Regions from separate parts of the Pseudoalteromonas sp. SR44-2 genome, predicted to be linked through region 2. Evidence: predicted binding sites of a transcription regulator. Region 2 holds the regulator's gene; each other region holds the start of a gene.

Region 1 (11,154 bases), on a different contig from region 2:
CAATATTTGGTCCAAAAAGATTTGAAAACTGCAACCTTTACAGAAAAACGCAAATTTATCGTTAAATTGGGTAAAATGCTTCACAAGTATGGTACGCCTGCTTACCGACTAGAAGCCCACCTAATGGAAGTGGCTACATATTTAGGACTTAAATCGTCGTTTGTTATGTCGCCAACTTCGGTAACGTTTGTTATTTGGACTGATGGCCACGAAGACGAGTACACTCATGTTGCTCGTGTAGACCCTGGCGATCACGATTTAGGCTCACTTGCCGACACCGACGACCTTGTAAACCAAATGCTTGACGACAAGCTAACTTTACAAGAAGTTGACGCCCAGCTAGATGCTATCTACGACATGCCAAACCCATACAATAAACTTGTTACGGGCGTTGCCTTTGCAACTTCTGGTGGTGCGTTTGCAATGTTAATGGGTACTAGCTGGACTGATGTTATTTGGTCATCGCTTCTTACTTTAGTTGTTTATTTGTTTGTGCTTTGGTCGGGACGCTCAAAACGCGTAGCCCATATGCTTGAGCCATTAGTGGCCATAATATCAGCAATACTTGCCTGTGCAGTAAGCGTGTATATAACACCTGAAATAAACATACGCTTGGTGGTACTTTCGGCCATTATTGTATTTATACCAGGTTTAGCACTTGCGCTTGGCTTAGCAGAGCTTGCAGCGCGGCATTTAGTGTCGGGTACAGCAAGAGTCATGGACTCGTTTATGCTGTTATTTAAACTTTATTTTGGCGGTTTTATAGGCATAGGTATTGGCTTTGCACTCTTTGGGCAAGCTGACTTTGTACAACCTGAACCATTACCAAAGTGGACCGCATGGCTGGCTATATTTTTACTTTGTAGCAGCTTAATCGTTATTTTTAGAACCAAACTTAAGCACGCTGTTTGGTCTATTGCATCAGGGTTTATAGCCTATGGCACCAGTATTGGCTCGGCTATGTACCTTGATTACACGTTAGGTACGTTTGTAGGTGCTTTATCGGTGGGTATATTTAGTAACTTGTTTAACCGCGTTGCTAATGCGCCAGCCTCTATTGTGGCCATGCAAGGCTTAATTGTATTAGTACCAGGTAGCAAAACCTATATTGGCTTAAACTCACTCATTGAAGGCCAAGACTTTATATACGCAGAGCATATAGGCCAGCAAACGTTTTTAATATTTATGTCACTTGTTGCAGGGCTAATATTTGCAAACGTAGCTCTTCCGCCTAAAAAGAGTTTGTAAGTGATACTGAGCGCTCGCTTTACTTTAATTGAGTAAAGCGAGTAAAACGTTAAACTAAAAACAACTACCAAGTAGCAATTGAGGCCAATGCTAAGTGTTTTAGCTCATTACATTGCACTTGAGTCAAACTCAAAAACCTCATAGTAATCAAAAAAACTAGCCAAGGTAGGGTAAGCGCTGTTTCTTGATCCCAGCAAATTGTTACTGTTTGCGAATCATTTACTAAGCCCTTTAACCATTGGCGTGTTAACTCACTCCCTTGTGTGGAGTCGAATCTTTTTGCTCCGACCGGAAAGTTAATAGGTGTAGTAGCAATTAATGCTCTTGCTTGATCTTCGTTCAACGGAATAAGTTTATTTAGTGTATCTTTAGAAAAATCACCATAGGATGAGCTAATCCAGCACCATGCTAAAGAAAAGTCTTCAATTTTAATCAACGCTCTATACCTACTTTTATAAACACGTAATTGACCTTATAGGTTATTACTATTACCTACTCTATACAAACTTCATGTTATTTTACTTTTAGTTCAACAAGTTACAAGAGATCACTATGGTTTATTAATATTTAAGAAAGTATGTCAGACGTTTTTTACATTACGTGAAAGGTATACATTTTCAATAAGCAAATAATAGAGGACATTATTGCTTTATACTTCCCTATTGAGCAAAAGTACTCAATAGGGAAGTAACTCACTTAGCGTGACCAGTTAGTTTTGGCAAGCTCTACAATCTCGTTTCCTTTGCCATTTATTAACGCCTTCATCATGTAAACACTAAAGCCTTTTGCTTGCTCTAATTTGATTTGCGGTGGCATTGAAAGCTCTTGTTTTGCAGTATCGACTTCTAAAACAACAGGTCCTGAGTGGTTCATCATCTCGTTCATTGCCGATGGTAATTTTTCAGGGTCATCCACATGAATCCCTTTTAAGCCGCAGGCCTGTGCAATGTTAGCAAAACTTGGGTTTTCTAAATCGGTATCGCTTGATAAAAACCCACTGGCTTTCATTTCCATAGCCACAAAACTAAGTGAGCGATTATTATAAACAACAATCTTTATTGGTAAATTAAGCTGCTTAAGTGAGATTAAATCCCCCATTAACATCGAAAAGCCACCATCACCACACATTGTAATGACTTGGCGGTCTCTATCAACAGATTGAACCCCCATTGCCTGCGACATCGCATTTGCCATAGAGCCATGATTAAACGAGCCAATTAAGCGACGCTTACCATTCATTGATAAATAACGCGCAGCCCACACTGTTGGCGTACCTACATCACAAGTAAAAACAGCATCGTCAGCTGCTTGCTCGTTGAGTAAACGCGTTAAGTATTGCGGGTGAATTAAATTTTGCGAGGTTTTACCACTGGCAAGTTCATCGAGATCTTGTCGAGACTCTTTGTAGTTTTTAACACATTTTTGTAAGTGCGAACTGCTCCGTTCACCTTTAATATAATCAAGCAGTGTGGTCACTGAATTTTTAGTATCCCCTAATACGCCACAATCAATTTGAACGTGTCGCCCGAGTGACGCAGCCTGATTATCAATTTGCAATATGGTGGTATTTTCAGGATAAAAAGCACGATAAGGAAAACTAGTACCAATCATTAATAACGTATCGGCTTCTTGCATTGCATGATAGCCCGATGCAAAGCCAATAAATCCGGTCATACCAACATCATAAGGATTATCGTATTCAATAAATTCTTTACCGCGCATGGCATGCACTATCGGTGCTTGTAATTTTTCGGCTAACGCAACAATTTCGTCGTGGGCATCCTTACAACCAGCACCACACAATAAGGTTACTTTTTTACTTTTATTAAGATGAGTCGCCATTGCTTCAATATCAGATAAAGCGGGGGTATACGTTGCTGGCTTTGGCACGTTCCATTTTGGTTTGATAGCTTTAGGCATATCTTTTAATGCAATATCACCAGGTAGCACAAGTACACTCACGCCTTTGTTTAATATTGCTTGTCGCATTGCGGTTTCTAGCAGGTATGGCATTTGCTCAGGGCTCGACACCATTTCACAATACACACTGCATTCTTTAAATAATTCTTGCGGATGGGTTTCTTGAAAATAACTACTACCAATTTCAGATGAAGGAATATGTGCGGCAATTGCTAATACTGGTACATTATTGCGCTGACAATCAAATAAGCCATTAATTAAATGAAGATTACCTGGCCCGCAAGAACCCGCACATACCGCAAGCTCGCCTGATAAATGGGCTTCGCCACCAGCTGCAAATGCGGCAACTTCTTCATGTCGCGTTCCTAGCCATTCAATTGTTCCCATTTTTCGCAGACTTTCACTAATGCCGTTAAGTGAATCGCCAGTTACTCCCCAAATACGTTTTACGCCAGCTTGTTCAAGGGTTTTAGTAATAAAACTTGCGATATTTCGACTCATAATATAGAACTCCTAAATATTCAGTTATTCTGTAAATTGATTTTTCGTCTCTGATCTATCAGGTAAGTCATCGTTTCGAAATGCGCTCAATTATTGAGAATCGATAAGCTTAAATATTTTGATAATGATAGATATATTACTACTGAGACTTTACTAACAAACGCCTAAGTCTGCTGCGCCCCATACTGATACATAAAACATGAATGTCCGCTTTAAAGTGTTTATGAATATGCGGGTGCGAGATTTTTAGTGGCTTAACTATGAATATGTTATTATGCGCTCAATTATTTTACTGAATGCTTTTCTCTTACTTCTATGCCAAATTCTGCTTCTTGCTTTACATTATTTTCTCAAAACATTGATGCTCTCGCGCTTCCTGAAAAGTTTACTTTCCCTTTTTATTACGAGCCGCAACCATTAGCTGTAGCAGCCACTAAACAATTACAGCAACAACTTGAAGCGTTAACGCATTTAAAAGCAGAAAATGCAGGTAAAATGTTTGGGGTTTTAGTGGTGCAAAATGCTAAGCAACAATTAGGCTTTTTAAGTGCTTATTCGGGACAAATTGAAGGTGATAAAGCCAATATTAGCTTTGTGCCGCCTGTTTCTAGCATGCAACTTCAAGACGATACCTATTTGGCTCAAAGTAAAATAATTAACGATATTAATGCTCAAATTGAGCAATTAGAAAATAGTGAACAACTGCTTGAAGTTAATAGCAAACTTGATGATGCAACAAAGAGCTACCAGCAAGCGCTATTAGCTCAACAGGCAGTAATGCAAGCCGGTCGTCAGCAACGAAAAATACAACGTACCGAAGGTGAATTAGAACTTAGCGAAAGTGATTTTGAGCAGTTAAAAAATAAGCTTGCAGGGCAAAGCATCGTAGAAAAAAAGCAACTGCTGGCACTTAAAGCCTATTGGCAAAATATAATCGAGTCACTGCAGCAAACACACATCAATATTTCTGATGAAATTGCTCATTTAAAAAAGCGCCGTAAAACGCTTTCTAAAAGCTTACAAAAAAAGCTATTTGCACAGTACCAATTTTTAAATGCAAATGGTGAAACTACAGATTTAAATGCTATTTTTGCAGCACTACCTGAGCACACTCCTCCTTCGGGTGCTGGCGATTGTGCAGCGCCTAAATTATTACAATACGCCTATAAACATGACTTAAAGCCACTTGCTATGGCAGAGTTTTGGTGGGGAGCAGCACCTAAATCAGCAATTAGGCAGCATAAGAATTACTACCCTTCTTGTTACAGTAAATGCCAACCAATACTTGGGCATATGCTAAAGGGTTTAGATGTTGAAGATAACCCACTACTTACCAACCCTGCTCAGGGTAAAGATTTAAGTATTGTTTATAAAGATGACGACTTACTTGTGGTAAATAAGCCCGCTGAGTTTTTATCGGTACCTGGCGTTAATATTGGTGACTCAGTTTATATGCGAATCAAAACGCAGTTTCCAGAGGCATCAGGGCCACTAATTGTACACAGATTAGATATGTCGACTTCTGGGTTATTGATGATTGCGCTTAATAAACGCGTGCACAAAGCACTGCAAAAGCAGTTTATTGAACGCACCATAGATAAACGTTATGTCGCATTAGTTAATGGTAACGTAGCTGAGGATAGCGGAGTAATTGATTTGCCCTTAGTGCTCGACTTTGATGATAAACCGCGCCAAATGGTGTGTTACACACACGGTAAGCCATCACTTACTACCTGGCAGGTTTTAGAGCGTAACAACAATATTACCCGATTACAGTTATACCCTAAAACAGGGCGAACTCATCAATTAAGAGTGCATTGTGCGCACAGCTTAGGTTTAAACATGCCAATTATAGGCGACACACATTACGGGCAAAAGGCCGATAGATTACATTTACATGCAGAATACTTAGCATTTACTCACCCTATTACGCTTAAACGATTAGAGTTTGAAGTAGCCGCTGATTTTTAATAAAACACTTTGCTATAACAGCTATATTATTCAATGTGTTGGTTTTTATTAAATTTAATTGATATTGTTTGTGGTCTTTTTCTTCAATGATGAGTATAAAAAACTGTTCAAACCCAAGTTTATTAAGCACTGTGAATAAGTATTTCAATAATAAAAATAAATCAGCAAAGGATTAACATGGCTAACAATACACAAATAAAGATTTTAGGTAATACTTTATGGGCAAAGTATATTGTTCTCCTTTTATTTTTACTTTTTAGTAAACTTGCCTCTGCTAACGGCGATTCATTAAATGCAACTTCACATGCGCTAGACTTTGACACGACTCAAACTCTCATCAATAACATAAAACTAAATGAATTAGACTATCTTCAAAATGAAGACAAACTCACTCAAGCGTTTAAAATAAGCAAAGATCAAAATTGGGAAAAGCTTCATCTAGAAGCGGCCGCTTTGTATGCGGAGTTACTTTTTAGACAAGAAAAATACGCAGCATTAAATACTCACTTATCCTATTACTTAAAGAACAAAGAGTTACCAAACCAAAAAAGTGTGTATTTATTATTTCTCGAATCACAACTCAAGTCTCTAGCGAGGGATGCAAACCCAGCTCCAGCACACACGCTAGCCACAAAATTAGAAGAGAGCTTGCAACAGCATTCATCTAAAGAAAAAATTATTATTTTACGAGCACTTGCTTACTATTACACAGATACAGACGCATTGAAAAAGACCCTAAATGTTGCACTAGAAGGGCTAGAATTAGCATTAAAAGATGACGACTCAGCATCTCAGGGATACTTTTTTAGAAAAATAGCCGATGCATATAATTATCTAAACGAAAAAGATAAAGCCATATATTATGCAAAAAAAGCGGTTGCAGCATATGAGCAAACACAAGATGGGCTTTTTACTGCAAAAGCATATTGGAGTTTAGGCAATATATTGCTCGAGATAAAAAAACCTAAAGATGCCTTAATATACCTAGACAAAGCATTGCTCTATTTTAAAAAAGCTAATATGCAAAAAGGCTTAACCTTTGCCCAATACTCAATTGCTAGCATTGAGTACTTACAAGCAAACTACGATAAAGCTTTAACTTTAACTAAAGAGAACATTGAGCTTGCGCGTTCTGCAGGTGTACACGACATGCAACTCGCATCGCTCATTTTGTTAGCTGACATATATATAAAACTAGATTTACTTGATCAAGCAAATGAAGCAAACGATGAGGTATTTTTAAACTTAGATAAATTCAGCCGCAGTATTTATAAAGCCGATTTTTTAAGTAAACGCTATGAGCTAAAGCGACGCCTCAACTACACTAACGAGGCTTTTGAAGCAATTGAACAAAAGCTCCTTTATACAAAAAAACACTACGAAGCTACCAGTGAAAGTAATATAAAAACACTACAGGTACAGTTTGAAGTAAAAGAAAAAGAAGAAAAAATACAGCAACTAGAGTACGCAAAAGATATTAGTGAACTACAAGCTAAAGAAGAGTACCAACAAAAAATAATTTGGCGACTCAGCGCTGCTATTGCGTTTATTTTAGTGATTGCTTCATTATTTTTATTTTATCGGCAAGCTCGACAACGTCAAAAATATCACGATATTTCATTAACAGATTATCTAACAAATAGCCCTAATCGCAGAGGAATAATGCGCGCCGCAGAAGCAAAGCTTGATGAAGGTAAAATGACGATAGCAATTGTTGACTTAGACTACTTTAAAAAAGTTAACGACCAATTTGGTCACGATGTTGGAGATTTAGTTCTTATTGCCTTTGCAAAGGCTGCAAAAGAAACACTAAGTGGTGATCATCAGTTTGGCCGCTACGGCGGCGAAGAATGGTTGTTTGCACTAAATTCGGTTGACGAACTAGCTATTCGCGATATATTTGACCAGCTAGCCACTAGGTTTACCGAGCATTGTAGTAATATAAAAGACCTTCCTAGTAATACAAAAATCACTTTTAGTGTGGGAGCCTCTGTAAGTAGCCCCTTAAAAAGCACACTAGATGTTCTTATTAAGCATGCAGATAAATTACTTTATAAAGCAAAAGAAAACGGAAGAAACCAAGTCGTTGTTGATTAGATAAATACAGCTAAAAGTACTTGCTCAGTTAATTGACTAAAGTCCATCTAAAACCATCTGTTTAATTTTATGTGCTTTTACAAAATGATCTAATTTATGAGTGTGTATCCACCAAGTAGCGGCCTCCATAAGTAGCTCTGGGTCGTCGTTTTTATTGGCAAAAAATGCATAAAAAGAAAGCCCTACATTTTCGCCTTTAGCTGCTATTTTTTTATCGCACACAGTAATTATTTTTGCTCTTAGTTCTTCCCTCATACATACCTTATTTAATTATATTTTTACTATTAAAATACGCCATTTAAAAAGCTAACGATTAGCTGTAAAAGGCTTCTATCAACCAAGCCATGATTCTCAAGCTCTTTATTAGGCGTATTTACTTTTGTAGCTTTGCATTCATTATCTAATGTCTCATTTTTAAGTGTATCGGTTTCGTATGCAATATCTGCTTGTTCCATACATTTTGCTGAGCCTGCGTAAGGCTGCGCCGCACAAGCGCTTAGTAATAAAAAAAGTGAAATTGCTATCAATAATTGCTTCATAACTAATCCTATTTTTACGCAACTTATTTACTTTAAATTACAGTTGCAAGTTAGCCTATTTACTTTTCTACCACCATTACAAAAAATTCAAAAAAGAACGTACCGATGGCATCAAAAAAAGTGTTATTTTTTTCATCCTTTTTAATTTGTGCGCTAATGCATTGATTATCAACCTGTGAGCTTGTTTGAGCGCCATTTCGATCAACCATTTCAGCCTCTTCAATACATAAGTTAGGGTTAGAACGCGGGGCTGTACTACATGCACTCAGTAAAGCGCACAGTAGTAATGCGGCGACGGGGCTTTTTATGTTCATCCTTAAACTATCTTATTAAGTTAACGTGCTACCTGCATTTATGTGTGAGAGTAATATATAGGTTGTACCCAAATAACACTGACACTTTATCACTGCTATAAAATAAACAACCAGTAAATATTTGTAAGGTTCTGTAGGAATTTATACTCACTTTTATAATTGAACTACGCAAAAGCCTGAAATTATTGCATTCATATCACTGTAAAATTTACAGTGATCGCAGCCAAAGAATAAAAAATTAAATTAAATTTATTAAAATACAATAACTTAATATTTGGCATTTAGTTTGCTAGTTAATAATATAAGCAAATAAATTGTAAAAGGACTAGTTATGAATATTTTTGAAGCACTACGTCATGACCATGACAAACAACGAGAATTGGTAGATGCGCTTATTCAAACACACGGCGACACAGAGCAGCGCCACAAGCTAATGGATGAGCTAAAAACAGAATTAGAAAATCACGCAAAATTTGAAGAACGTTACTTTTATAACCCACTTATGTTTGATGACTTAACTCATGAAAAAGCGCGCCACAGCGTAGCTGAACATCACGAAATTGATGAATTAATTGAACAACTTGAAGATACCGAAATGAGCTCGTCTGCATGGTTAGTTGCAGCTAAAAAGCTACACCATCTGGTACATCATCATTTAAGTGAAGAAGAACACGAAGTGTTTCAATTAGCGGGTAAAGCACTTACCGAAGGGCAAAAAGAGAGCCTTGCTGAGCAATACAACGACGCAATGCATTAGTTGCATAACACGCAAACCGACTTCCACACACTCCCTGTGTACTTATTGGTTATAAGCCTTATGGCTTATAACCAATTTTTTACATGTACTTTATTACTTTACAGTAAATTTCACGTCTTGGTCGCGTAATAAGTAAAGTGCAAAACACGCAGCCCACATTGGCCATGCAGTAAAGAATAATAAGTTATTAAAGCCATCTATGTACTGGTTGTAAGAAGAAAGCGTAGATAAGCCATGCATTACAAAAATGATACCGTACGTTATACGCTTTTTAATACCTGCTAAAAATGCTAAAACAAGCACTAACTGCACCGCACCAATAATGTAAGCCACTATATCTGTAGAGCCACTAATACCGTAAAAATGTTCAAAAATACGTGCGCTATGCCCAGGATTAACAAACTTATCGAATGTCCACATAACCATTACAATAAACACGCCTAAACGCAAAGATAAAAGTGACCACTGCAAACGGTTTTGCACATCAGAATTCATTGAACCTGTCATAAAATTTCCTTAAATGAATATTAATAAACGTAGAAGTAAGCTAGACCGTATAAGTTATTTTTTATTTCAAAAATTTTTAATTAAATTCATTAATTAAGCCATGCAGTACTAAAAGTGAAGCTTATTTAAGTAATTTAAAAATGCTGCATAAAAGTTAACTCTTTTAAAATGTTAGCAGGTTGAAAGTAGTCTATAATTAATAAATCCTATTAAAAGCAAACATTTACTTTCACTCTAATACAATCGCCCTATTAATATTTTATCGACTAATAAAACAATAGTACTTAATTACCAACTTTGTAATGCATCTGTTTTGTTATGTTCTAAAAAACAAAAAGAATCAAAATTTTACTGAAAGTTATTTTTAATCCTTTCGGTCTTTATCGCCAACAACATTTTAACCGTAGAGAGAAAACGTTTGAAACACGCATATTTAGCACTTTCCCTAGCCACCATATTAAATACACCACTTAATGCTTTTGCAGCCGAAGAATCAAAAACAGCAAAAAAAGGCGCAATTGAGCGTATTGAGGTGGCAGGCCAAGTTATTAAATCTCAAGATCTTTCGGTTAAAAATGCCACTGTAGACGGCCCTTTTGGCGACAACTTAGCTCTACGAGATATAGCCCGATCAGTAACACCAATTTCAAGCGAGTTAATAGAACAACTCAATATTACGACTTTACAAGATGTACTTGCAGTAAGCCCTAATACCTATTCAGCCAGTGGTTTTGGGGCACCAAGTTTACCTACTATTCGTGGGCAACTAGGTGAGCTTTTCCAAGATGGTACACGCCGCCAAGCAGGTAATAATGGCTTTGGCGTGCCGTTATCGTTCAACTCTATAGAACAAATAGATGTAGTAAAAGGCGCGCCACCGGTATTATTTGGTTCAAGCCAACGCAACGGTGGTTTTGTAAACTTACATTCTAAAAAAGCATCAACTGACGACAGTAAAGGCAAAGCAACGGTATCGGCAGGACGATGGGATCAGTACAGCGTTTTAGTTGATTACAGTGCACCTATAGTAAAAGACAAAGTAGGTTTTAGAGTAAGCGCTGAACACATTGATAACGGCAGTTACTACGACTTTTCGGGCACGAAAAGCGACAGCTTATTTGCAGCACTTAGGGTGTTACCTGATGACAAGAGCAGCTGGGATATTAACTTTGAGTTATACCATGTTGAATTTACCGATAACGCAGGTATTAACCGCCCTACTCAAGCGCTAATAGATAATGGCCTTTATATTACCGGCCAAGGCGTGCAAGTAAATGGCAGCACAGTTCCAGCGGCAGGT
Region 2 (11,154 bases):
TTGACCTTACTCTTTTATTTATACTTTCATCTTGGCTTTTGTTACTATTCGCGCCATCCGTATTTTGTATAACTGGCTTAACACAATGGTTACCTCGTTTGTTATTTTAATTCTTGGTTTTGCAGCTCTTGTTTGGAGTGCCGATAGGTTTGTTTATGGGGCTGCGGCTCTTGCTAAAAACTTTGGTGTACCTACACTTATTGTTGGTTTGACCGTTGTAGCCATGGGCTCTTCAGCCCCTGAAATGATGGTTTCAGCCTCTGCCGCTTTAGCTAACAAAACCGACACAGCCGTTGGCAATGCTGTTGGCTCTAATATTACAAACATTTTACTTGTGTTAGGTATCACTGCTCTATTTCGCCCTCTTTCAGTTTCATCTAGTACGTTAAAACGTGAAATGCCATTAGTGATGCTCGTATCTTTAGCTACTTGGTATGTGTTCTCAGATAACTACTTTTCATTTAGTGAAGGTGTTGCGCTTTTAGTTGGCTTCATCGTATTCATCGGTGGGTTAATCATTGTATCTATGCGTGCAAAAAACCAAGATGACCCATTTGTCTCAGAAGCCTGCGACGATGTACCAAACGATGTACCTACTAAAAAAGCGGTATTTTGGTTAATTGTCGGCATGATACTCTTGCCGGTTAGTTCTCATTTTTTAATCGGCTCAGCTGTTGATATTGCTAAATACTTCGGCTTAAGCGACTTAGTCATTGGTTTAACAATTATTGCCATTGGTACTAGCTTGCCTGAACTTGCCGCCTCGGTTGCAGGTGTACTTAAAAATGAAGATGATTTAGCACTAGGTAATATCGTTGGCTCAAACATATTTAATATTTTAGCTGTATTACCTCTAGCAGGTATTATTAATCCTTCAGCAATTGATCCATCGTTAGTAAGCCGAGATATATTAATTATGATTGGTGCAACACTTGCTCTTATTATTATGTCATTGAACTTTAGAGGCACCCAGCGTATCAATAGGGTAGAAGGCGGCTTATTGCTAATAGCGTTTTTGGGTTACCAAGGGTATATTTTTAGTCAAGTAGGGTAAATGATGGCAACGCTAAACTTTATTGAACAAGGCCTTCGCGTTTTAGATGTTGAGCGCCAAGCACTTAGTGATATTGCACAATATGTAGATGAAAATTTTCATAACGCGTGCCAATTAATGTACGACTGTGAAGGCCGTATTATTGTTATTGGCATGGGAAAATCAGGCCATATTGGCAATAAAATAGCGGCAACCCTTGCAAGTACTGGCAGCCCTGCGTTTTTTGTTCATCCTGGTGAAGCAAGTCATGGTGATTTAGGTATGATCACTAAAAATGACGTGGTTATGCTTATTTCTAATTCAGGGGAAACCAGCGAAGTTTTAAATATCATTCCGGTTTTAAAACGACTTGGTGCCAAAATGATAGCGATGACTGGCAATACGCAATCAACCATGGCAACCCTTGCTAATGTACATGTGTGCATTAAAGTAGAAAAAGAAGCTTGTTCATTGGGCCTAGCCCCTACATCAAGTACCACTGCAACGCTTGCGATGGGCGATGCCATGGCAGTTGCATTATTAGAAGCTCGCGGCTTTACAGCTGATGACTTCGCGCTATCTCACCCAGGTGGTAGTTTAGGCAAGCGCTTATTACTTACTTTAAAAGATGTTATGCACAGCGGCGCAAATACACCTATTATTGATGTTTCACAAACAGTTAAAGATGCCCTAATAGAAATGTCAGCTAAAGGGTTAGGTATGACAGCCATTGTTGATGAAAATCAGCAACTCGTAGGGTTATTTACCGATGGTGACTTACGTCGCATTTTAGAACAAAGAATTGATATTCATACAACACAAATAGATGTTGTTATGACTAAGTCATGCACTACAGCTACGCAAGATATTTTAGCCGCTGAAGCGCTCAATATTATGGAACGTAAACGTATAAATGGCCTAATCGTCGTCAATGAGAAAAACCAACCTATTGGCGCATTAAATATGCAAGACCTATTAAAAGCAGGAGTGTTATAAATGCAATTTGAAGAACTCTATCAACCGCTGAGCGATGATGCAAAAGCACGCGCTAAAAAAGTAAAACTACTTATATGCGATATTGATGGTGTATTTTCTGATGGCCGTATTTACCTTGGCAATCAAGGTGAAGAGCTAAAAGCATTTAATACAAAAGATGGTTTTGGCATTAAAGCACTTATAAACAGTGGCTTTGAAGTAGCTGTTATTACTGGTCGTCATTCACAGATAGTACAACAACGTATGAGCAGCTTAACCGTACAGCATATTTATCAAGGCCAAGAAAATAAGCTCATTGCCTATCAAGAATTAAAAGATAAACTCAACCTTAGCGATGAACAAATTGCTTATATTGGTGATGACGGTCCTGACATGCCTGTTATGGAGTTAGTAGGCTTTGCCGTTGCAGTAAATGATGCCCACCCGCTTATTAAGCGTTTGTCACATTATGTAACGCAAATGCCTGGCGGTTTTGGTGCTGTGAGAGAACTCACCGATTTGCTCATGCTTGAAAATGGTAAAGCATTGACTACACAAGGCACTAGTTCATGAATGCAGCGCGCATAATATTAAGCGTTTTATTCATTAGCTGTATGGTTTGGCTTTGGTACCCTTATTTTACACAAACAAATATTGTGCCTCAGGCTGAGCCTGAAGTTGTTGCTAAGCCTGATTACATAGCTATTGAGCTCAAACAGACAGCCTATGATGAGCAAGGTAAAATTAGCCACAAAGTCACTGCGGCTAAAATGGAGCTATACCAGCAATTAGGTTTCACGTTTTTCGAAAAACCCATTTTCACTTTATATAACGAACAACAAACGTGGCAAATAAATGCAGACGAAGCAACATTATACGAAGATAAACAATTAATTTTAGAAGGTAATGTGGTTGCCAAAAATTTAACCGATAACGCCATGATAGACAAAATCAATGCTGATAATATTCAGGTTGATATAAAGTTATTAACAATGCGTTCGGAGCAACCCGTCATTATCACTGGACCCAATTTAAAAATCACCGGTAAAGGCCTAGAAGCCGACTTAAAAACCGAAGTGATAAAACTAATTAACCATACGCGAACCATATATTATGACCAATAAAATATTAAAATCACTTATAATTCCTACACTTATACTAGCGTTTAATAGTAGTGCTGCAGAGCAAAACACGCAACCTGCTGCCAATCAAATTTCAATAAGTGCCGACAAGCAAGAAGGTCAATTAAAAGCTAATGTGGGTATTTTTGAGAAAAACGTTGAGATTATTCACGGTAATCGCCGCATTACAGCCGATCGCCTAGAAGTACACAAACGTGATGAACTTGGTGATAATAAACAATTATTAATTGCCACAGGTAGCCCTGCGCACTTTGAAGAAAAGCAATCAGACGGCACGACTATGAGCGCCAGTGCTGATGAAGTACGTTATGATGTATCTAAGCGTTTTTTAACGCTTGTTGGTAATGCACAAGTATCGCAAGCCGGACAAAAAATAAATGCTAAAAGCATTACCTACGACATAGAGCAGCAGCTCATCAGTGCCGAAAAAGATGAAAACTCAACTGACCGCGTTCACACAATTTTAGTACCGATCGAAACTAAAAAAAGTAAAAAAGGCGATAAAGGTCAACCATGAGCACATTAAAAGCAGAACTATTGGCAAAAAGCTATAAAGGTCGTGAAGTTGTAAAAAACGTCGGCCTTGAAGTACAAGCTGGCAGTATAGTTGGCTTACTTGGCCCTAACGGTGCTGGTAAAACAACGACTTTTTATATGATTGTAGGGCTTGTTCCTAGCGACAAAGGTAAAATATCTATTGATGATAACGATATTACTCTTTTACCTATGCATAGTCGTGCTAGATTAGGCATAGGCTACTTACCGCAAGAGTCATCAATTTTTAGAAAGCTGACTGTTTATCAAAACTTAATGGCCATTTTAGAAACGCGCAAAGAACTAAATAAACAAGCCAGAGAAGACACGCTCAATAACTTATTAGATGAATTTAGCATACAACACATTCGTGATAGCCAAGGTATGGCATTATCGGGTGGAGAACGTCGTCGTGTAGAAATAGCACGAGCGCTGGCAGCAGATCCTAAATTTATATTACTGGATGAACCGTTTGCCGGTGTTGACCCTATTTCGGTATTAGATATAAAGAAAATAATAGAACATCTTAAAAATCGTGGGATTGGAGTATTAATTACCGACCATAACGTAAGAGAGACCCTTGATGTTTGCGAAAAAGCCTACATTGTTTCTCATGGGGAGCTGATTGCATCAGGTACTCCAGAACACGTATTAAATGATAAAACAGTACGCGATGTTTATTTAGGCGAGCAATTTAGGCTGTAACATTTACGCCATGTCTTTAAGCATCTGCTAGTATTAATTATAACAACATAAAAGGATTGTTAGAGATACATGAGGCAATCACTACAGCTGCGCATGGGCCAGCAACTTACAATGACTCCACAGCTGCAACAAGCTATTCGTTTGTTGCAACTCAGTACATTGGATCTCCAGCAAGAAATACAAGAAGCTCTCGACAGTAATCCACTATTAGAGGTTGAAGAGGCAGACTATTCTGAAGACGCTGCTGGTAAAAACGAGCAAAAAGCTGATACCGATGACATAACTGTTAGCGCATCTGCTGATGATGCTCCGAGCGAATATGAACAAGATACTGGTGAAGCACTTGCAAAAGACACGCTAAGTGACGACATGGCTATGGATGTCAGTTGGGATGAGTACATGAGTGCCGCTCCTGCAGCCTCATCAGGTCCAATGCCTGAAGACGAATCAATATACCAAGGCGCCTCTACTGAAACGCTGCATGAGTATTTAATGTGGCAATTACAACTAACGCCATTTAGCCCTACCGATGAAGCCATCGCTATTGCGATTGTAGAGGCCGTCGATGATTCAGGTATTTTAACATTAAGCTGCGAAGAGATTTTAGAAAGCTTTAATCAAGAAAACGAAGATGATAACGAAGTCGAACTTGATGAAATTGAAGCGGTATTAAAACGCATCCAACTGTTTGATCCTGTTGGTATTGCTGCACGTAGTTTACAAGAGTGTTTGTGTATTCAGCTTAATCAATTTGATAAAGAAACACCTTACATTAATGAAACGAAAATGATTTTAACCGAGCATATTGATCTATTAGCAGCTCGCGACTATCGTACATTAATGAAAAAAACTAAGCTTAAAGAAGAAGAGCTTAAAGAAGTGATGACACTAATACATACTCTCAACCCAAAACCTGCAGATACTATTGTAAGGGAAGAATCTGAGTATGTTGTTCCTGATGTGTCAGTTAAAAAAATTAAAGGCCGCTGGGTTGTCGAATTAAACCCAGATAGCATGCCTAAAATTCGTGTTAATAGCCAATACGCGGCAATGTCTCGCACTGTAAAATCAAGTGGCGACAGCCAGTTTATTCGCTCACATTTACAAGAAGCTAAATGGTTTATTAAAAGCTTAGAAAGTAGAAACGACACGCTATTAAAAGTTACTAATTGTATTGTTAAGCAACAACAAGGCTTTTTTGAACATGGCCCTGAAGCCATGAAACCAATGGTTTTAAATGATGTCGCTGAAATGGTAGAAATGCACGAATCGACAATTTCGCGTGTGACTACTCAAAAGTACATGCATACACCCCGTGGTATATTTGAGCTTAAATATTTTTTCTCAAGCCATGTAAGTACTGAAAACGGTGGTGAATGTTCATCTACAGCAATACGTGCGCTTATCCGAAAATTAATCGCAGCAGAAAACTCAGCAAAACCATTGAGTGATAGCAAAATAGCGGATATATTGGCTGAGCAAGGAATTAAAGTAGCGAGACGTACAATCGCAAAATACCGCGAATCTCTTGCTATTCCACCGTCAAATCAGCGTAAAAGTCTGATTTAAGACGCTAAACTAAAAGGGTAATGCTTATGCAACTAAACTTAACTGGTCGTCACGTAGAATTAACCGATTCACTAAGAGACTATATTAATACTAAATTTGCGAAGCTTGAAAGACACTCTGATCATATTAATAATGTTCATGTCATTCTCGATGTAGAAAAGTTAAATCAAAAAGCAGAAGCCACAATACACGTAAGCGGTGCTGAGCTATTTGCCTCTACAGAACATCAAGATATGTATGCCGCTATTGACTCGTTGATCGACAAGCTCGATCGCCAAGTAATCAAACACAAAGAGAAGCTTGCTCGACACTAATATGATGAAATTAAGTTCACTTATATGCCAGGACTGCAGCAAAGCTGCGGTCCTTTTTAATAGCAAAAAAAGAATTTTAGAGTTCATTAGCGAACTTGCTCACGACAAACTTCCGTATTTACCGCAACAAGATATTCTTAATGCTTTAATGAGCAGAGAGAAATTAGGTAGTACAGGTATAGGGCGTGGCATTGCTATTCCTCATGGAAGAATGAGCGGTGCAGAAGAGCCTTTGGCTTTAGTGCTCGTTAGCGAAACTCCAATAAACTTTGATGCAATCGATAATCGCCCTGTTGATATTTTTGTCGCACTCATCGTACCAGATGGCGATAACCAGCAGCACTTAAAGACTCTAGCAACCATTGCTGATAAACTAAACAACAAAGATTTTTGTAAACAGTTACGCAGTGCAAAATCTGATACTGAGCTTTACCAAGTTATTGTCGATCAATCATAGTTTTATAAAGGGTGTTAAATGGAGTTAATTATCATAAGCGGCCGTTCTGGTTCTGGAAAGTCGGTTGCTTTGCGCGTTGTAGAAGATTTAGGTTATTATTGCGTAGATAATATTCCAGTAAACCTACTACCTTCATTAGTTCGCAGTGTATCTGATAGCTACGATAAAATTGCTGTTAGCATAGATGTGCGCAACATCCCTAAAGAACAAGATGAATTTAACGATATTCTTGAATACTTGCCTGGCTTTGCAAACCCTACGTTGTTTTATTTAGATAGCGACGATCAGACATTGATCAAACGCTTTTCTGAAACACGCAGATTACACCCACTATCAATAGACTCGTTGCCCCTTGATTTAGCCATCAAAAAAGAAAAAGAATTACTTGATGTATTAACCACTCGCGCCGACTTTATGATAGATACGACTGATTTAAGTGTTCATCAACTCGCTGAATCTATTCGTGAAAAGATTTTAGGTAAAAAAGATAAGCAACTGATTGTCACATTTGAATCATTTGGTTTTAAACACGGTATACCAAAAGAAGCAGACTACGTATTTGATGCACGCTTTTTACCAAATCCACACTGGGAACCTGAGTTGAAGCCTTTAAATGGGTTAGATCAACTGGTTAAAGACTATTTAGCTAATCACAGCATAGTGCAAAAATTCACATGGCAAATTCAAACATTTGTGCAAACGTGGTTACCGCATTTAGAACGAAATAACCGCAGTTATTTAACCATTGCTATTGGGTGTACAGGCGGGCAACATCGCTCTGTGTATTTAGCGCAAACTATCGGTGAAAGTTTTGCAATGACACATCCCAATGTAAAAATTCGCCATCGCGAGCAAGAAAAATAATATAGCTGAATAATCACCTGTTCAGCTTAGGTAGAGTAAGTTATGCATTGTGAAGATACCTTTTTAATAAAAAACAAATTAGGCTTGCACGCCAGAGCAGCTACTGTGCTTGCGCAATTAGCAGTACAATTTGATGCGACAATCACATTATTCCAAGATGACAAAGAAGCAGCAGGCGATAGCGTACTTGCACTAATGTTACTTGAAAGTAGCCAAGGAAAAGAAGTTAAAGTTGTTTGTAAAGGCCCTGATTCTGAGCAAGCTTTACACGCTGTTGGAGAATTAATAGCACAACGCTTTAATGAACAAGAATAACCTGTTTTATAAAAACAATATTCGCATTACTAATGCTTCAATTAAAACAGATATATAAAATAGATAGGTTAGTAACGCCAGTTAACTCACCTCCCCCCCCATAAAGTAATATAACAATTTATAAAGGACGCCAATGCCTGAAGCTTTTGAACAAGATTACCCACTACAGCAACTAAAACAGGTGACGAAGTCACTCAATAGTGGTCAATTTGTTCAAGTTAGGCGCATGCTCGCAAAAACGGCTCCTTGTGATACCGCATTATTATTAGAATCATCACCGCATAAAATTCGCCGACTGCTTTGGCAATTGGTCGATCCTGATGTGCAGGGTGATGTTCTTGAAGAATTATCTGAAGATGTTCGTTTAGGCATTATTGCCCAAATGGAACCTAAGCACATTGCCGCCGCAACTGAAGATATGGGCCACGATGACTTAGGTGAAGTATTACGTAGCCTGCCAGATACCGTCTATAAAGACGTTGTTAGCGCGATGGACATTCAAGACCGTGAACGTGCCACGCAAGCACTGTCATATCAAGAGCGTTCAGCAGGTGCGCTAATGAACACCGATACGGTGACCATTCGCCCTGATGTAACACTCGATGTTGTACTTCGTTATATTAGACTGCGTGGTGAGTTACCAGAGGGTACAGATGATTTATATGTTGTTGATAAACATAACTGCTTTATAGGCGCTTTATCGCTGAGTACATTATTAACTAATCCGCCAGAAAAAATTGTGCGCGATTTAATGGATGAAGATTGTGAGTCTATCCCAATCTCAATGGATGAAAGTGAAGTAGCGCAATTATTTGAGCGCCATAATTGGATATCGGCCCCTGTGGTGGACGATAACGACCAACTCCTCGGTCGTGTTACTATCGATGACATCGTTGATGTAATCCGAGAAGATGCCGAGCATAGCTTATTAAGCCTAGCCGGTCTTGATGATGAAGAGGATACATTCGCGCCTGTACTAAAAAGCTCTAAAAAACGCTCAGTTTGGCTAGGAGTTAATTTACTAACCGCACTTGCAGCTGCTTTTGTAGCTAGCTTTTTTGAAGGCACTTTAGATGTGCTCCCTATTTTGGCTGTGCTTAACGGTATTGTCCCTTCTATGGGTGGTGTTGCTGGTAGCCAATCATTAACGCTTGTTATCCGTGGTATTGCTGTAGGTCATATAAACCAAACAAACCAACGTTTCTTGATGATGAAAGAACTGGCCATTGGCGCGCTAAACGGTATTTTGTGGTCACTATTAATTGCGGGTGTTATTGCGCTATGGCAATGGGATTTTATGCTTGGTGGCGTACTCGCCTTCGCTATGTTTATGAACTTAGTGGTGGCAGGTGTTGCTGGTGCAAGTATTCCAATAATTCTTAAAAGAATGAATATAGACCCTGCTCTTGCAGGGAGTGTGGTGCTAACCACGGTGACTGATATTGTTGGTATATTCGCCTTTTTAGGTACTGCTACATGGTTGCTGATATAAATTAAACGCTTTAAATGTAAAGAACTAAAGCAAAAAAATACTTAGGGTAAATCAGTAGCTATGGCAACGGATACCAAACATAAAAATGACATACCTAAAAAAACGCTAAAACAAAAAAGCGTATCCATATTAAAAAGTGTACTGGTATATAGCTCTATATTTTTCGTCATTTATACCGCCGTCAATTGGTGGCGGCAACCTGTCATGCCAGCAAATCCTCAATTACAATTAATCGACTATGAAGGGCAAAACATTAATTTAGCAGCAATGAGCCAAGATAAACCCACGCTTGTGTATTTTTGGGGAACTTGGTGTCCAATTTGTAGTATTACCTCCCCTGCCATAAACGAACTCGCAAACGAGAATAAATACCCCGTCGTGAGCATCGCGATAAAATCAGGCTCTGATCAAGAGCTGCATGATTATTTAAATGAGCAAGGCTACAGCTTCAGTACTGTTAACGATCAACACGGGGAGATATTTTCCGATTGGCAGGGACAAGTCACGCCATCTTATATAATCTTAAAAGATAATAAAATGACGCAAGGACTCACCGGCATTCAGCCGTTATGGTCACTTAAATTGCGTTTGTGGTTATCATCAATGCTTTAAAAAAAAGCTAAACTTAGCACAGGATATCTAAAGAGAGGGGCTCTAAAACCTCACTCTTTATCACCTACAATAATATAGATAATAAAGAGCAAGGCTTACTTAATTTGCGTATGAAAAAGCGCGTACCGCAATTAGCCTTATCTATTAGCAAATAAAATTACTAACGTGTACTTTGACGATTACCGCCTACTTTTGGCTTAGTGTTTGCCTTTTTAAATTGGCTAAAACCAGTATGTCGCGTTAGTGCCGGACGCCCACTTTTTTTACCACCTTTACCTGCTTTTTCATCGCGCCCTTCTTCTGGCACTAAACAGTTAGGCCCTTTACCAATTAAATTAGCTTTACCCATTTTACGTAGAGCTTCACGTATCATTGGCCAACCAGCTGCATCGTGGTAGCGTAAAATAGCTTTATGTAATCTACGTTGGCGTGCGCCTTTAGGTACAGGAACAACTTCTGAGTTGTTTTTTATATTACGCAAAGAGTTCATCTCTGTATGGTAAATAGTCGTCGCATTAGCCATAGGTGATGGGTAAAAATTTTGTACCTGATCAAGCTTAAAGTCGTTTGATTTAAGCCATAAAGCCATGTTTACCATGTCTTCATCTTTTGTACCTGGGTGAGCAGATATAAAGTAAGGAATTAAATACTGCTTTTTACCAGCTTCTTTAGAGTACTTATCAAATAGTTCTTTAAATTGATCGTACGCTCCCATACCTGGTTTCATCATTTTTGATAATGGACCATCCTCTGTATGCTCTGGCGCTATTTTTAAGTAACCGCCTACATGGTGCGTTACTAATTCTTTAACGTAACGCGGGTCGCGTACAGCTAAATCGTAACGTACACCTGAAGCAATCAATACCTTTTTAATACCCTTAACTTCACGTGCTTTTTTATACAAATCTATTGTTGGCGTATGATCTGTATCCATGTGTTTACAAATATCTGGATACACACATGATAAGCGTCTACAGGTACTCTCGGCCTTTTTACTAGTACAGCGCAGCTTATACATATTCGCCGTTGGGCCACCTAAATCAGAAATAACACCAGTAAAGCCGGGAACTTTATCTCTAATTTGTTCAATTTCTTCAATAATAGATTCTTGCGAACGACTTTGAATAATGCGCCCCTCATGC
Region 3 (11,154 bases), on a different contig from region 2:
GCTGATATATCAATATCATTCAGTTTAAAAGACACTGTGCCTGTGTCGCCCAAAGCACTCATTTTAACTTCGGTTCTAGCTTCTGCTGTTACTCCTGTTGTGCCTGAAGATGCATTAATTGATGTCGCGGCTGCCTTGGCAGATGAGTTAATTGCAATATTTGAAGCAGTGTTATTGTCAATCTGAATCGTACCAGCTGCAACATTGCTATCGACAAGGGTGCCGGCAGCGGTGCTTATAATGGCGGAACCAAAACCAACGTTAGCAGCTGTACCTTTTAACAAGCTTTTATTAATTCCTATATCAGCCGCTGCTGTACTCTTTAATGATACATCTATAGTTTCATTAGCATTAGAACCTACTTGAAATGATTTACTACCGAACGAGCCATCTAACAATTGCTGTCCACCAAAAGAAGTTGTATCTGAAATACGTGTTAACTCAGATTGTAATGCTGACACTTCTTTTTGAAGAGCTGCTCTGTCTTTATCAGAGTTAGAGCCATTTGCTGACTGCAAAGCAAGTTCACGCATACGTTGAAGTATGTTTGTAGACTCGCTCATCGCGCCTTCAGCTGTTTGCGCCATTGATATACCATCGTTAGCGTTACGTTGTGCTACTGCTAAACCATTTACTTGTGACGTTAAACGGTTTGAAATTTGTAGTCCGGCCGCATCATCTTTTGCGCTGTTGATACGCATACCCGATGATAAACGCTCCATTGATGTTGCAAGGTCGGAACCTGATTGAGACAAGTTACGTTGTGCATTTAGTGAAGATACATTTGTATTTACTGAAATCATAATAAAACTCCTGATTACTTTCGTAATGTTGCTATTTAATTTAACCAAGAGCTGTTGCAAATATATGGCTCAGCTCCGTACTGATTAAGTTAACGGCAGGAAGAAAGTTATCTTTAGAAGTATTTTAGAAATAAATTAGTTTATTTACCTAAAAACACACAAACCATTGTTTTAAAGAAAGTTACAAATTAAATTTTTGACACATAAAGTTATATTTCAAGTGCTTTTGCTATATCAATTAACAAAAATGCACTTCAAATTGAAGTGCATTTATATAAGAAATTACTAATAAACTGAGTATTTAGCCACCTAGCAGGCTAATTGCAGCCTGAGGTATTTGATTTGCTTGCGAGAGTATAGACGTGCCCGCTTGCTGTAGAATTTGATTTTTTGTCATATGCGCTGTCTCTGTTGCAAAATCTGTATCTTGAATACGGCTACGTGATGCCGAAACATTTTCGGCTACATTTGCTAAATTACTAATAGTATGACCAAACCGGTTTTGAACCGCACCTAAATCAGCTCGTTGTGAGTCTATTTGAGCTAAGGCCCCATCTATTACTGATATGGCTTTTTGAGAGTCTTCAGCAGTTGTTAGATCAAGTGTTGATACTTTATCTAATGAAGATGTACTCGCTGCCGCAGCAATTGATGTGCTAGAAGCTGTTAATGAAAACGCATTTTCAGAAGTAAGCTTTACCGTTCCCGTAATTCGAGCTGTATCATTTACAGCACCACCGGTTACAGTTATTGCCGTTGCCAGTCCACCATCTGCATCAACAGCTTCCAATGAAACTGTTTTAGTTGTACCTGTATTATTAAAAGATACAAGTTCAATATCATCACCATCAGCATCAACCATAGATAATTTATTATTCTCATCTATGCTGGCTGTTACACCAGTTTGAGTTGATTTATCATTTATTGCTTGAGCTAGAGCAGATAAATCTGTTTTATCTGTTATGGAAGCTGATATATCAATATCATTTAACTTGAAAGAAACCGTACCTGGGTCACCTAAGGTACTCATTTTTACTTCAGATCTGGCTTCAGCTATAACACCGGTAGTTCCCGATGATGCATTAATTGAGGTAGCCGCAGCTTTAGCTGTAGAGTTTGCAGCAATAGCTGAAGTAGCATTATTATCGACCTGCACTGTACCAAGAGCGACTGTGCTATCAACAAGAGTTCCTGATACCGTAGATACTATCGAAGCACCAAAACCCACGTTGGCCGTGGTACCCTCGAGTATAGCTTTATTAACACCAATATCTGCTGCTGCAGTACTCCTTAAAGACACATTAATAATTTCATTAGCATTTGCACCTACCTGGAAGGACTTAGTACCAAATGAACCATCTAATAACTGCTGACCGCCAAATGATGTAGTATCCGAAATACGAGTTAACTCTGACTGTAAAGCTGAGACTTCTTTTTGAAGTGCGGCACGATCTTTATCTGAATTAGATCCGTTAGCAGATTGAAGTGCTAACTCACGCATACGCTGTAAAATATTAGTTGATTCTTGCATTGCCCCTTCTGCGGTCTGTGCCATTGAAATACCATCATTAGCATTTCGTTGAGCAACGGCTAGGCCATTTATTTGCGATGTTAATCTGTTTGAAATTTGTAGACCTGCGGCATCATCTTTTGCGCTATTGATACGCATACCTGATGATAAACGTTCCATTGAAGTAGCTAAGCCTTCGCCAGATTTAGTTAAGTTACGTTGTGCGTTTAGTGACGACACATTAGTATTTACTGTTAATGCCATTTTACCATCTCCTAGGTTTAAACAGAGTGTGGTTCAACACGATTTAACAGGAACCACTGTTCGATAATTTCTTACAATAATAAAAGCATTTACTGTGCCAACTTTAATTTATTTTTAAGTCATTGTTTTTTATATACGAAAATAGGTTTTGCTGAATTGTAAATAATTAGTGAAGCTATTTAGACGGGGGTGACATTTTTTTGCCGCGGTTTTGTAGCCAATTTTTGCCGCAAAGTATTGCCGCTTTAAAGTAGGTAAAGCGGCAAGGTATTTCTACTTATAATCTGCTTATAAGTAATCGAATAACGAGAGGTTAGTTAAGCGGCCAAAAGTAGCTTGCGATGCTTGCAGTGCCGTTTCTTGTTTAGTAAGTTCGCTAATAGCTTCTGCCATATCAACTTCAACTAAGTTAGAGCGATTATTTTTATTTTGAATATCGAGTGCTAAGTTTGAATCACTTACTCTTTCAAGTGCGTTCATACGCCCACCTAAACTTGCTTGGGTAAACACAACTTGCTCACTCGCGTTTTGTAATTGAACTAAGCCATCAGCTAGTACTTGCTGAAAGTCATCACCTTCAAGTGTGCCATCGTTAAGGCCGGTAATAAGTGCTTGTAGTGTATTGAGTACGTTTTCTTTGCCTGGCTTTTCAAGGCTAAAATCGAGTTGACCTGGTGCTGTGCCTTCAAATTCAATCGTCATACCTGCAAAATCGATAGGCTCATCAGTAACTTCACCTGTTACTGCTGGGGTTAATGCTGCGCCGTCTCGGTATATTTCGTAGGTTTGTGGGTCTGTTGTTGTAGCACCAGGGCTTACTAATACACTATATGTATTTGCAGTTGCTGGAGCTGTTGGGTCTGCGTTGTAATTTGCTTGATGAAACTTATCAAACTCAGCTTGGCCGTCAACATATACACTTGCCGCTGTAATAGAGCCTGAAACACTTGCCGTGTTGGATTCTACATTTAATCTGGCATCTGTTTTTTCAAACGTATCAAAGCCGTTATCACTTGCCTTGATTGATACACCTTCAGCTATAGTTATTTGGTGCTGGCCTTGGTCGCCATTATAGGTGTACTCACCCGCTGCAGAATCAAACTGATATGGCTGCGTGCTGTCTTGATATCCTGAAAATATAAATTTACCGTCTTCTGATCGGGTGTTCATTAAGTTAGCTAACGTTTGTTGAATTCCACTAAGTTCTGATGCAAACGTCTTTAAATCGTCTTTAGTATAAACACCATTACCTGCCTGAATAGTGAGCTCTTGTGCTTGTTGAATATTACTATTTATGCTTTGTAATACGCTTTCTTCTGTTTCTAGGCGGCCATTTAGCTGATCGATATTTTTAGTGTATTGCTCATTAGTTTGTATTTTATTTGAATACAGCATAGCTTGCGAAATAGCAGCTGGCGCTTCTGAGGTGGTTAGATACTTTTCACCTGTTGTTACTCGCTCTTGAGCATTTGCAACACCTTGTTGGTTGTCGAGTATTTTATTTATGTTGTTTTGGTACATTAAATTATTTGATAAACGCATAATTACCTCGCCGCATTTAATAAGGTGTCAAAAATTTCTTGAGCTGCTGCTAAAACTTGTGCTGATGCTGAGTACGATTGTTGAAAACGCAGTAAATTTGCGGCCTCTTCATCAAGGTTTACACCCGATAACGACTCGTACCATGCCTCAGATTGCTGTGCTAGAGCGTCAAATGCAGCCCCACTTGTGATTGCTTGGCCAGTTACAACACCTATATCACTCACTAATCCTGAATAAGCTTGGTTGAACGTTTTATGGTTGTCGGCCGTTGCTGTTGTTTCTACATTTAAACGGACTAACTCACCATTTTGTAAATCAGCTAATTTTAAACCATTACGGTTATCGTCAAAGCCGCCTTCATTAAACTCAAGTGTAAAGGTATCGCCTGTTGCTGGTGTACCTTCTATATCAAAATCGAATCCGTAAGTATCGAATGGGGCACCCGCTTGCGATAACATTCCTTTTGCAGGAGGCGTAATAGTAAAAGTATTCGTTCCGCTATTATCAGTAATTTGATATTCGTTAGCATTACCTGTTTTAACAAGCGTTATTTCACCGTTTGTTAAGCTTGGTGTTGAAGTAAAACCCCCAGAGGTAACACTTGTTACTTCTCCCGCTGAAATAGTAGCGGTACCTATATTATTTAAATCGTTAGCAGTACGGATTGGCGATGCTAGTGCTAAATCTTCTGCGCGCCCTGTTGCAAGTGTAATACTTGAAGCAGCATCTGAATTAAGCTTTATTTGAAATTGATCCCCCTCAACACCAGCCCCAGATACATTTACTTGAAGACCAAATGATTCTCCGGTAGTAGTCGATGAATCAATAACACCTGTCGATATATCAGCAAGTGAAGGCTGACCTAACGGGTCGCCTTTGTTATCTATAGGCTGAATACTTACTTCGTTGGGATTAGCTGTATAAGTAATAATAAAGTCACTGGCAGGAAGTTCACTGCCCTTACCTGGCTCTACCGTTGCAGTCATACCGGCAGTACCGGTGTTAGCTTGATATGCATAAGCGCCAACGGTAGGTATATTAAAAATATTACCACCTAGCTGACCTGTTGCATCCATACCCAATTTGTTTTGCTCGTTAAATGCATCAGCTATCGCTAAGCCCATTTGACCAATTTGGTTTTGCGCAGGGACTAATATGTCATCTCTAAAAGCAAGTAAGCCGCCAATTTTGCCTTTAAGCTTACTTACATCAACTTCAAGCGGCACAGCTTTGCCACCATTAACATCAAGCGTGAATTCTTTAAAATTAGGATCAGGATCGCCCGTCATCGAAAATAAGTTAAATGCGCCATTTTGCATAACCACCGCTTCGCCTGTGCCCATAAAAACGAGTTTTTCGCCATTTGGACCATCAAGCGTTTCAATGTCTATTAGCTCTGATAAGTCGCGTATTGCTTTATCGCGTTCGTTATAGGTAGAGCTCGCATCTGCGGCGTTATTAGTGCCATTAACGGCTGCAATATTTTGATTTAGCGTGCTAATACTTTGAATGAGTGAGTTTGCTTCATCTGAAAATATTTCGAGCTGCTCGTTTACTATACTTTTTTGATCAAGCACGATGCCCGAAAGCCTATCCATTTGATCAATTAAGCTTTGCGCATCTGTCATTACTAATGAGCGAGCAACAGTAGACGACGGCTGATTTAGCGCTTCTTGCACATTATTAAATAAAGAGTTAATACCAGTCGAAAGGTTGTTCGACTCTTCAGAAAAAATAGTATCAACTCGATTAGCCTCAGTAATAAACTGATCGAAAAACGATTTATTAGAGGTGTCACGATTTAGCTGTGACTGAGCAAACTCGTTTAGTAATCGGTATGTTTCGCCTCGCCCTACTTGGTTGTCAACCATAGTAGTAAACTCTGTACGCTCACGCACATAGCCTTCGGTATTTACATTGGCGATATTTTTACTTGTCGTTTGCAGTAGCTCCGAGCTTGATCTAACCCCAGAACTGGCAATGTTTAATAAATTAAACGACATGTTACTCTACTCCTTGGCGGATCACGTTTGCCGCAATGTCTTTTAGCTGACTGCTATTGAGCACTTTTTTTATTTTGCTGGCGTAATTTGGATCGGTTGCATAACCTGCTTTTTGTAATGAATCTAAAAAGTCGTTTGGTTTAGCTGTATTTTGTAATGCTTCTTTGTAGCGTGGGTTTTGCGTTAAAAAATCAACGAAGTCGTTCACGCTGTCTTTAATTGAGTCGTAGGCTCTAAAGCTGGCTTGTTTTTTAACGGGTGTACCTTGCTCAAACTCAAGCGTTATTTTGCTTGCTTTATCGCCTTCCCAGCTTTTATCTGACTTAATATTAAATAAGTTATTTGAGCTGCCACCGTCACTTTTGTTAATAATGTGCTTACCCCAACCGGTTTCAAGTGCCGCTTGTGCAACCATTACCGCAGGATTTAAACCAATTTTTTGCGCTGCAGTTTTAGCGTGTTCCCACACTGAACTTACAAACTCTTCTGCATTTTTAAATGTTGGGCTATCGGTTTTAGACTCTGCAGTATCGACTTTAGGCTCAGCAATATCGGCTTTAGTACTCTTAACGATAAGATCGGGTTGCTTATTTTTTTGCTCATGAGGAAGAGCAGAACCGACTTGCGTATCGCTAAAAATATCGTTAGTTGTTCTAAGCACCGAGCCTGGCATAAAGTTTTTAGACTCAGGCGATAACTGCTGAACTATTAAATCGGCAAGGCCTAACGAGCCATTTGATGAAAGCTCTGTTGAAAGTTGCTGATCGTGCATTTCTTCAAAAAACTTTACGCCACTTGAATTAAATGGGCTGTCTTTGTCTTCAAACGCTTCGTTAGCTTTGCGCATTCCTTTGAGCAACATTTGCGTAAAAATAGCTTCAAATTGTGCGGCCGCTTTTTTGAGCGCAGCTTTAGAGGCATCAGTTGATGCATCGCCACTCGTTAAGGCTTCTTTACGAAGTGAATCTAAGTTGCCTAAATCAAAAAAGTTTTGTTTATCGAGATGATTAGTTTCCATCGGCTTTTTGACACAAAATGAATAATGCAGTTAAAAATGCAAAAATTGAGCCACTACCGATAAAACAAGGAAGATAAAAATAATAAACTTAAGTTGCTGTAAATAAAAAGCCCTAATTTCAAAAATATAGGGCTTAAGTAATACGTTATTTAATGGCCTGGGTTATTTATATAACAACTAACTGTCCGTTAATTGCGCCAGCTTCTTTTAGTGCTTCTAAAATAGCCATTAAGTCACCAGGCGCTGCGCCTACTTCGTTAATTGCGCGAACTAAATCGTCAAGGCTTACACCTGGATTAAATACAAAGGCGCGCGAGTCGTCTTGGTTTACATCAATAATACTTTGCTGCGTGACAACTGTATCACCGTTTGCTAGCGGATTTGGTTGTGACACGTTTTGTTGTTCTGCAATTGTTACTGTTAAGCCACCATGAGTTATAGCCGCAGGCTGAAGCTTAACGTTTTTGCCAATGACAATTGTACCGGTGCGCGAGTTAACTATAATTTTAGCGGCCATGTCAGCTGGTTTAAATTCTAAGTTTTCAAGTGTCGATAAATACGATACACGCTGGGATGCATCGCGTGGTGCTATAACACGAATAGAAACAGAATCTATTGCTTGTGCGCTATTTGGGCCAACTAAGTCATTAATTGTTTTTTCTAGGCGTTTTGCCGTTGTAAAGTCTGGGCGGTTTAAATTAAAAGTAATGTAATCGCCTTGCATAAATGGGCTTTCCACTGTGCGTTCAACTGTAGCGCCATTTGGTATACGGCCAACTGTAGGGGTGTTAATTACAACTCTACTGCCATCAAGGCCTTGTGCGCCTAAGCCACCGACAATTAAACTACCTTGGGCAATTGCATACACGTTACCATCTACACCTTTTAAAAAAGTTTGTAGTAAAGTACCGCCACGTAAGCTGCCTGCACTACCAATAGAAGAAACCGTAATATCTATTGTTTGCCCGGGCTTTCTAAATGCAGGTAATTCTGCATGTACAGCAACAGCGGCAACATTTTTAATTTTAGGACTTTGAGTTGAAGGTAGCGTAATACCAAAGCTGTTCAACATGCCTCTAAAACTTTGTTGTGTGTATGAGTTTTGCTCGCCGGTGCCCGGTAAACCAACCACTAAGCCATAACCGACTAATTGGTTAGAGCGTACGCCTTCAACCATAGACACATCTTTTATGCGCTCAGCACTGGCAGTAAACTGCCAACCTAATAACACAACTAAACATAAAGCTTTAAGGCTATTCATGTTGTTACCCTCTAAAATGGAAACAGCGAACTGCTAAAGAAACGTGTAAGCCAACCAGGACTTTGCGCCTCTTGCGTTTGCCCTTTACCTGAGTATTGAATACGTGCATTAGCGATACGATTTGATTCAACCGTATTATCGGCGCTTACGTCTTGAGGGCGTACTAGCCCTTCTAAACGAATAAACTCTTCGCCAGTATTAAGCGTTAGCCATTTTTCGCCGCGTATAACTAAATTACCATTAGGTAAAACGCGCATAACATTAACCGAAATATCGCCCACCAAGCTGTTTGACTGGTTTGATTTTGAATCACCCGTAAACGACGAATCACTGCCAATACCAAACTGAATACTATCGCCACCTATATTTACAGGTAGACCACCTAATCCAATAACGGGATCTAAGCTTGCGTCGGTTTCTTTGTCTGTTTCTGTTTTAGCGGCCTTTGTTGCTTGAGTAGACTCTTGCAATTTAACCGTAATTATATCGCCAGTACGTAGCGCTTTTTTATCAGAATATAAGTCGTTTGATGTATGAGTATTAAACAATGAACCTGTTGCTACCAGCGGCTCTAAAATAGGCTCGGGGTACATAGGTGCGTAGTAAGGGTCGTCCTGCACTACTTCACTATTTTGCGTAGACATACAGCCACTTAAAAATAACGTGCCCGCTGTAAATAAAATAATATTACGCATAATTCCCCCTACTCTATTAAAGCTGTTGATTGATATAACTCATCATTTCGTCAACGGCCGAAATTACTTTTGAGTTCATTTCGTAAATACGCTGAGTTTCGATTAGGTTTACGAGCTCTTCAGTTACATTTACGTTTGATGTTTCGAGTGAGCCTTGAATAATGCTACCTAACCCTTCAACACCAGGATTACCTTGTACCGGCGCACCACTTACAGCGGTTTCGGTATAAAGGTTTTGACCAATTGGCTCAAGGCCCGATGGATTAATAAAGTCACTAATAGTCAGCTGACCAATGACCACGTTATCGGCTTGGCCTGCAACACGTACAGATACTTCGCCGTCTTGCGAAACCGTAATTGATTGCGCGTCATCTGGTACATTCATTTCTGGCTGGATCACATAACCTGCGCCCGATGTCACAATTCGTCCATCGCCATCAGTAGTAAACTGACCATTGCGCGAGTAAGCAATATTGCCATCTGGTTGCAGTACTTCAAAAAAACCTTCGCCAGAAATCATCCAATCTAGTGAGTTTTCGGTGGTCAACATGTTGCCTTGCGTAAACTCTTTTTGGTTAGCTACAACTTTAGCACCCGCACCTAACATTAAGCCCGACGGCATTTCGGTATCTTGCGATGAACGACCACCCGGTTGATTAATATTTTGATAAAGTAAATCTTCAAATATAGCGCGGCTTTTTTTGTAACCTACGGTACTCGCATTCGCTAAATTATTTGAGATAACCGATATATCGGTTTGTTGAGCGTCTAGCCCCGTTTTACTGATCCACAATGCTGGATTCATAATCGTGTCCTCACTTTAAAGTTAAACTATGCGTAATAACTGATCTTGACGCTCGTCAATTTCTTCAGCTGTTTTCATTAATTTCACTTGTAATTCAAATTGGCGCTGGTGGCTTATCATGTCGACCATTTCGTGAACCGGATTCACATTCGACATTTCAAGCGAACCACTTAAAACTTTTACATTGGCAGAGGTATCTACTGTTACATTTGCTTTTGGTCTAAATAAACCATCGTTACCTTTTTCGAGCTGTGAGCTATTTGCTTCTACCACTCTAAGCGTGTCGATTTCTTCTAAAAAGTTAGCGGGAGCGCCTTGTGGTCGAACTTGAATAGCGCCATCTTGGCTAAACCCTATTTTTTCGACTGGGACGGGTAAAATAACAGGTCCCCCTTCGCCAATAACTTGACGACCATGGCTGGTTACGAGCATGCCTTGAGCAGTAACGTTTAACGTACCCACTTTTGTGTAAGCTTCATTACCGGAGGCATCTTGCACAGCAAGCCATGCGTTATCGCTCATTGCGATATCTAAGTCTCGCCCGGTTTGAACAATGCCACCCGATACCATGTTTGAACCCGGACGCTCTTGCATTGAAAATACACGTGTAGGCAAACCTTCGCCAAACGCTTGCATAGAACGCGCCTGGGCAAAGTCAGCTTTAAATCCTGTTGTATTTGCATTCGCCAAATTATTGGCTTTAAGCGCAAGCCCTTGTAGGCTTTGCTTAGCGCCAGAGGCCGCAATGTAGACCATTTTGTCCATAGTATCGACTCACATAAAAAATCTCTGAACTTATAAATGCAAAATAGGTGCCAGATTAAATTTGACGCAACATTGAGAGGTATTTAGAAGGGCTTACAAAGAGGACTTATAAAAAAGGCTGCAAAAATGCAGCCTAATATATTTAATGGGGTTTAGCTTATCGAATCTGCAAAATACTTTGCTGAATAGTTGAGTTAACTTCAAGCGCACGTGAGTTTGCTTGGTAATTACGCTGTGCAGTAATTAAGTCTACAAGCTCGTTTGTAAGGTTAGTATTTGATTGCTCAAGCGCTGATGAGTTAATTCCACCAAACGTACCCGAACCGGCTTCACCCGCTACAGGTTCACCTGAATCAATACTTTGCTTCCAGCTTGTATCACCCACTTGTGATAATCCTTGTGAATTTGGGAAACGTACCATAGCCACTTGGCCTAGGAATGTTGAGTCACCATTACTGTAAGAAGCGACAATTTTACCGTCTGTTCCT

Evidence for each region. The regulator sigma-54, encoded in region 2, starts transcription at its own class of promoters, with help from an activator protein. The targets are predictions, from matches to a motif close to GTTGGCACGNNNNTNGNNT.
Region 1: a site for sigma-54 is predicted at 8,864-8,882, ahead of H5115_RS02205 (hemerythrin domain-containing protein). Genes of this name have one in related genera too.
Region 3: a site for sigma-54 is predicted at 7,177-7,195, ahead of flgJ (flagellar assembly peptidoglycan hydrolase FlgJ). Genes of this name have one in related genera too.

Annotation. Positions count from the first base shown of each region.
Region 1 covers NZ_JACJDW010000002.1:202,823-213,976, forward strand. Annotated here, with positions in the region: gene H5115_RS02165 (threonine/serine exporter ThrE family protein) at 22-1,248, shown strand; gene H5115_RS02170 (hypothetical protein) at 1,313-1,684, opposite strand; gene poxB (ubiquinone-dependent pyruvate dehydrogenase) at 1,945-3,669, opposite strand; gene H5115_RS02180 (RluA family pseudouridine synthase) at 3,985-5,640, shown strand; gene H5115_RS02185 (GGDEF domain-containing protein) at 5,818-7,737, shown strand; gene H5115_RS02190 (DUF6500 family protein) at 7,774-7,992, opposite strand; gene H5115_RS02195 (hypothetical protein) at 8,022-8,276, opposite strand; gene H5115_RS02200 (hypothetical protein) at 8,336-8,590, opposite strand; gene H5115_RS02205 (hemerythrin domain-containing protein) at 8,922-9,347, shown strand; gene H5115_RS02210 (hypothetical protein) at 9,441-9,854, opposite strand; gene H5115_RS02215 (TonB-dependent siderophore receptor) at 10,273-11,154, shown strand, end outside.
Region 2 covers NZ_JACJDW010000008.1:31,812-42,965, reverse strand. Annotated here, with positions in the region: gene H5115_RS06815 (calcium/sodium antiporter) at 86-1,054, shown strand; gene H5115_RS06810 (KpsF/GutQ family sugar-phosphate isomerase) at 1,058-2,029, shown strand; gene kdsC (3-deoxy-manno-octulosonate-8-phosphatase KdsC) at 2,030-2,581, shown strand; gene lptC (LPS export ABC transporter periplasmic protein LptC) at 2,578-3,132, shown strand; gene lptA (lipopolysaccharide transport periplasmic protein LptA) at 3,122-3,667, shown strand; gene lptB (LPS export ABC transporter ATP-binding protein) at 3,664-4,389, shown strand; gene H5115_RS06785 (RNA polymerase factor sigma-54) at 4,459-5,958, shown strand; gene hpf (ribosome hibernation promoting factor) at 5,985-6,272, shown strand; gene ptsN (PTS IIA-like nitrogen regulatory protein PtsN) at 6,277-6,729, shown strand; gene rapZ (RNase adapter RapZ) at 6,748-7,593, shown strand; gene H5115_RS06765 (HPr family phosphocarrier protein) at 7,636-7,908, shown strand; gene mgtE (magnesium transporter) at 8,042-9,400, shown strand; gene H5115_RS06755 (protein disulfide oxidoreductase) at 9,605-10,012, shown strand; gene H5115_RS06750 (YgiQ family radical SAM protein) at 10,173-11,154, opposite strand, start outside.
Region 3 covers NZ_JACJDW010000012.1:12,632-23,785, reverse strand. Annotated here, with positions in the region: partial or broken gene H5115_RS20355 (flagellin hook IN motif-containing protein) at 1-803, opposite strand, end outside; gene H5115_RS09230 (flagellin) at 1,105-2,577, opposite strand; gene flgL (flagellar hook-associated protein FlgL) at 2,866-4,119, opposite strand; gene flgK (flagellar hook-associated protein FlgK) at 4,122-6,122, opposite strand; gene flgJ (flagellar assembly peptidoglycan hydrolase FlgJ) at 6,124-7,140, opposite strand; gene H5115_RS09210 (flagellar basal body P-ring protein FlgI) at 7,307-8,401, opposite strand; gene flgH (flagellar basal body L-ring protein FlgH) at 8,413-9,096, opposite strand; gene flgG (flagellar basal-body rod protein FlgG) at 9,113-9,901, opposite strand; gene H5115_RS09195 (flagellar basal body rod protein FlgF) at 9,923-10,666, opposite strand; gene flgE (flagellar hook protein FlgE) at 10,824-11,154, opposite strand, start outside.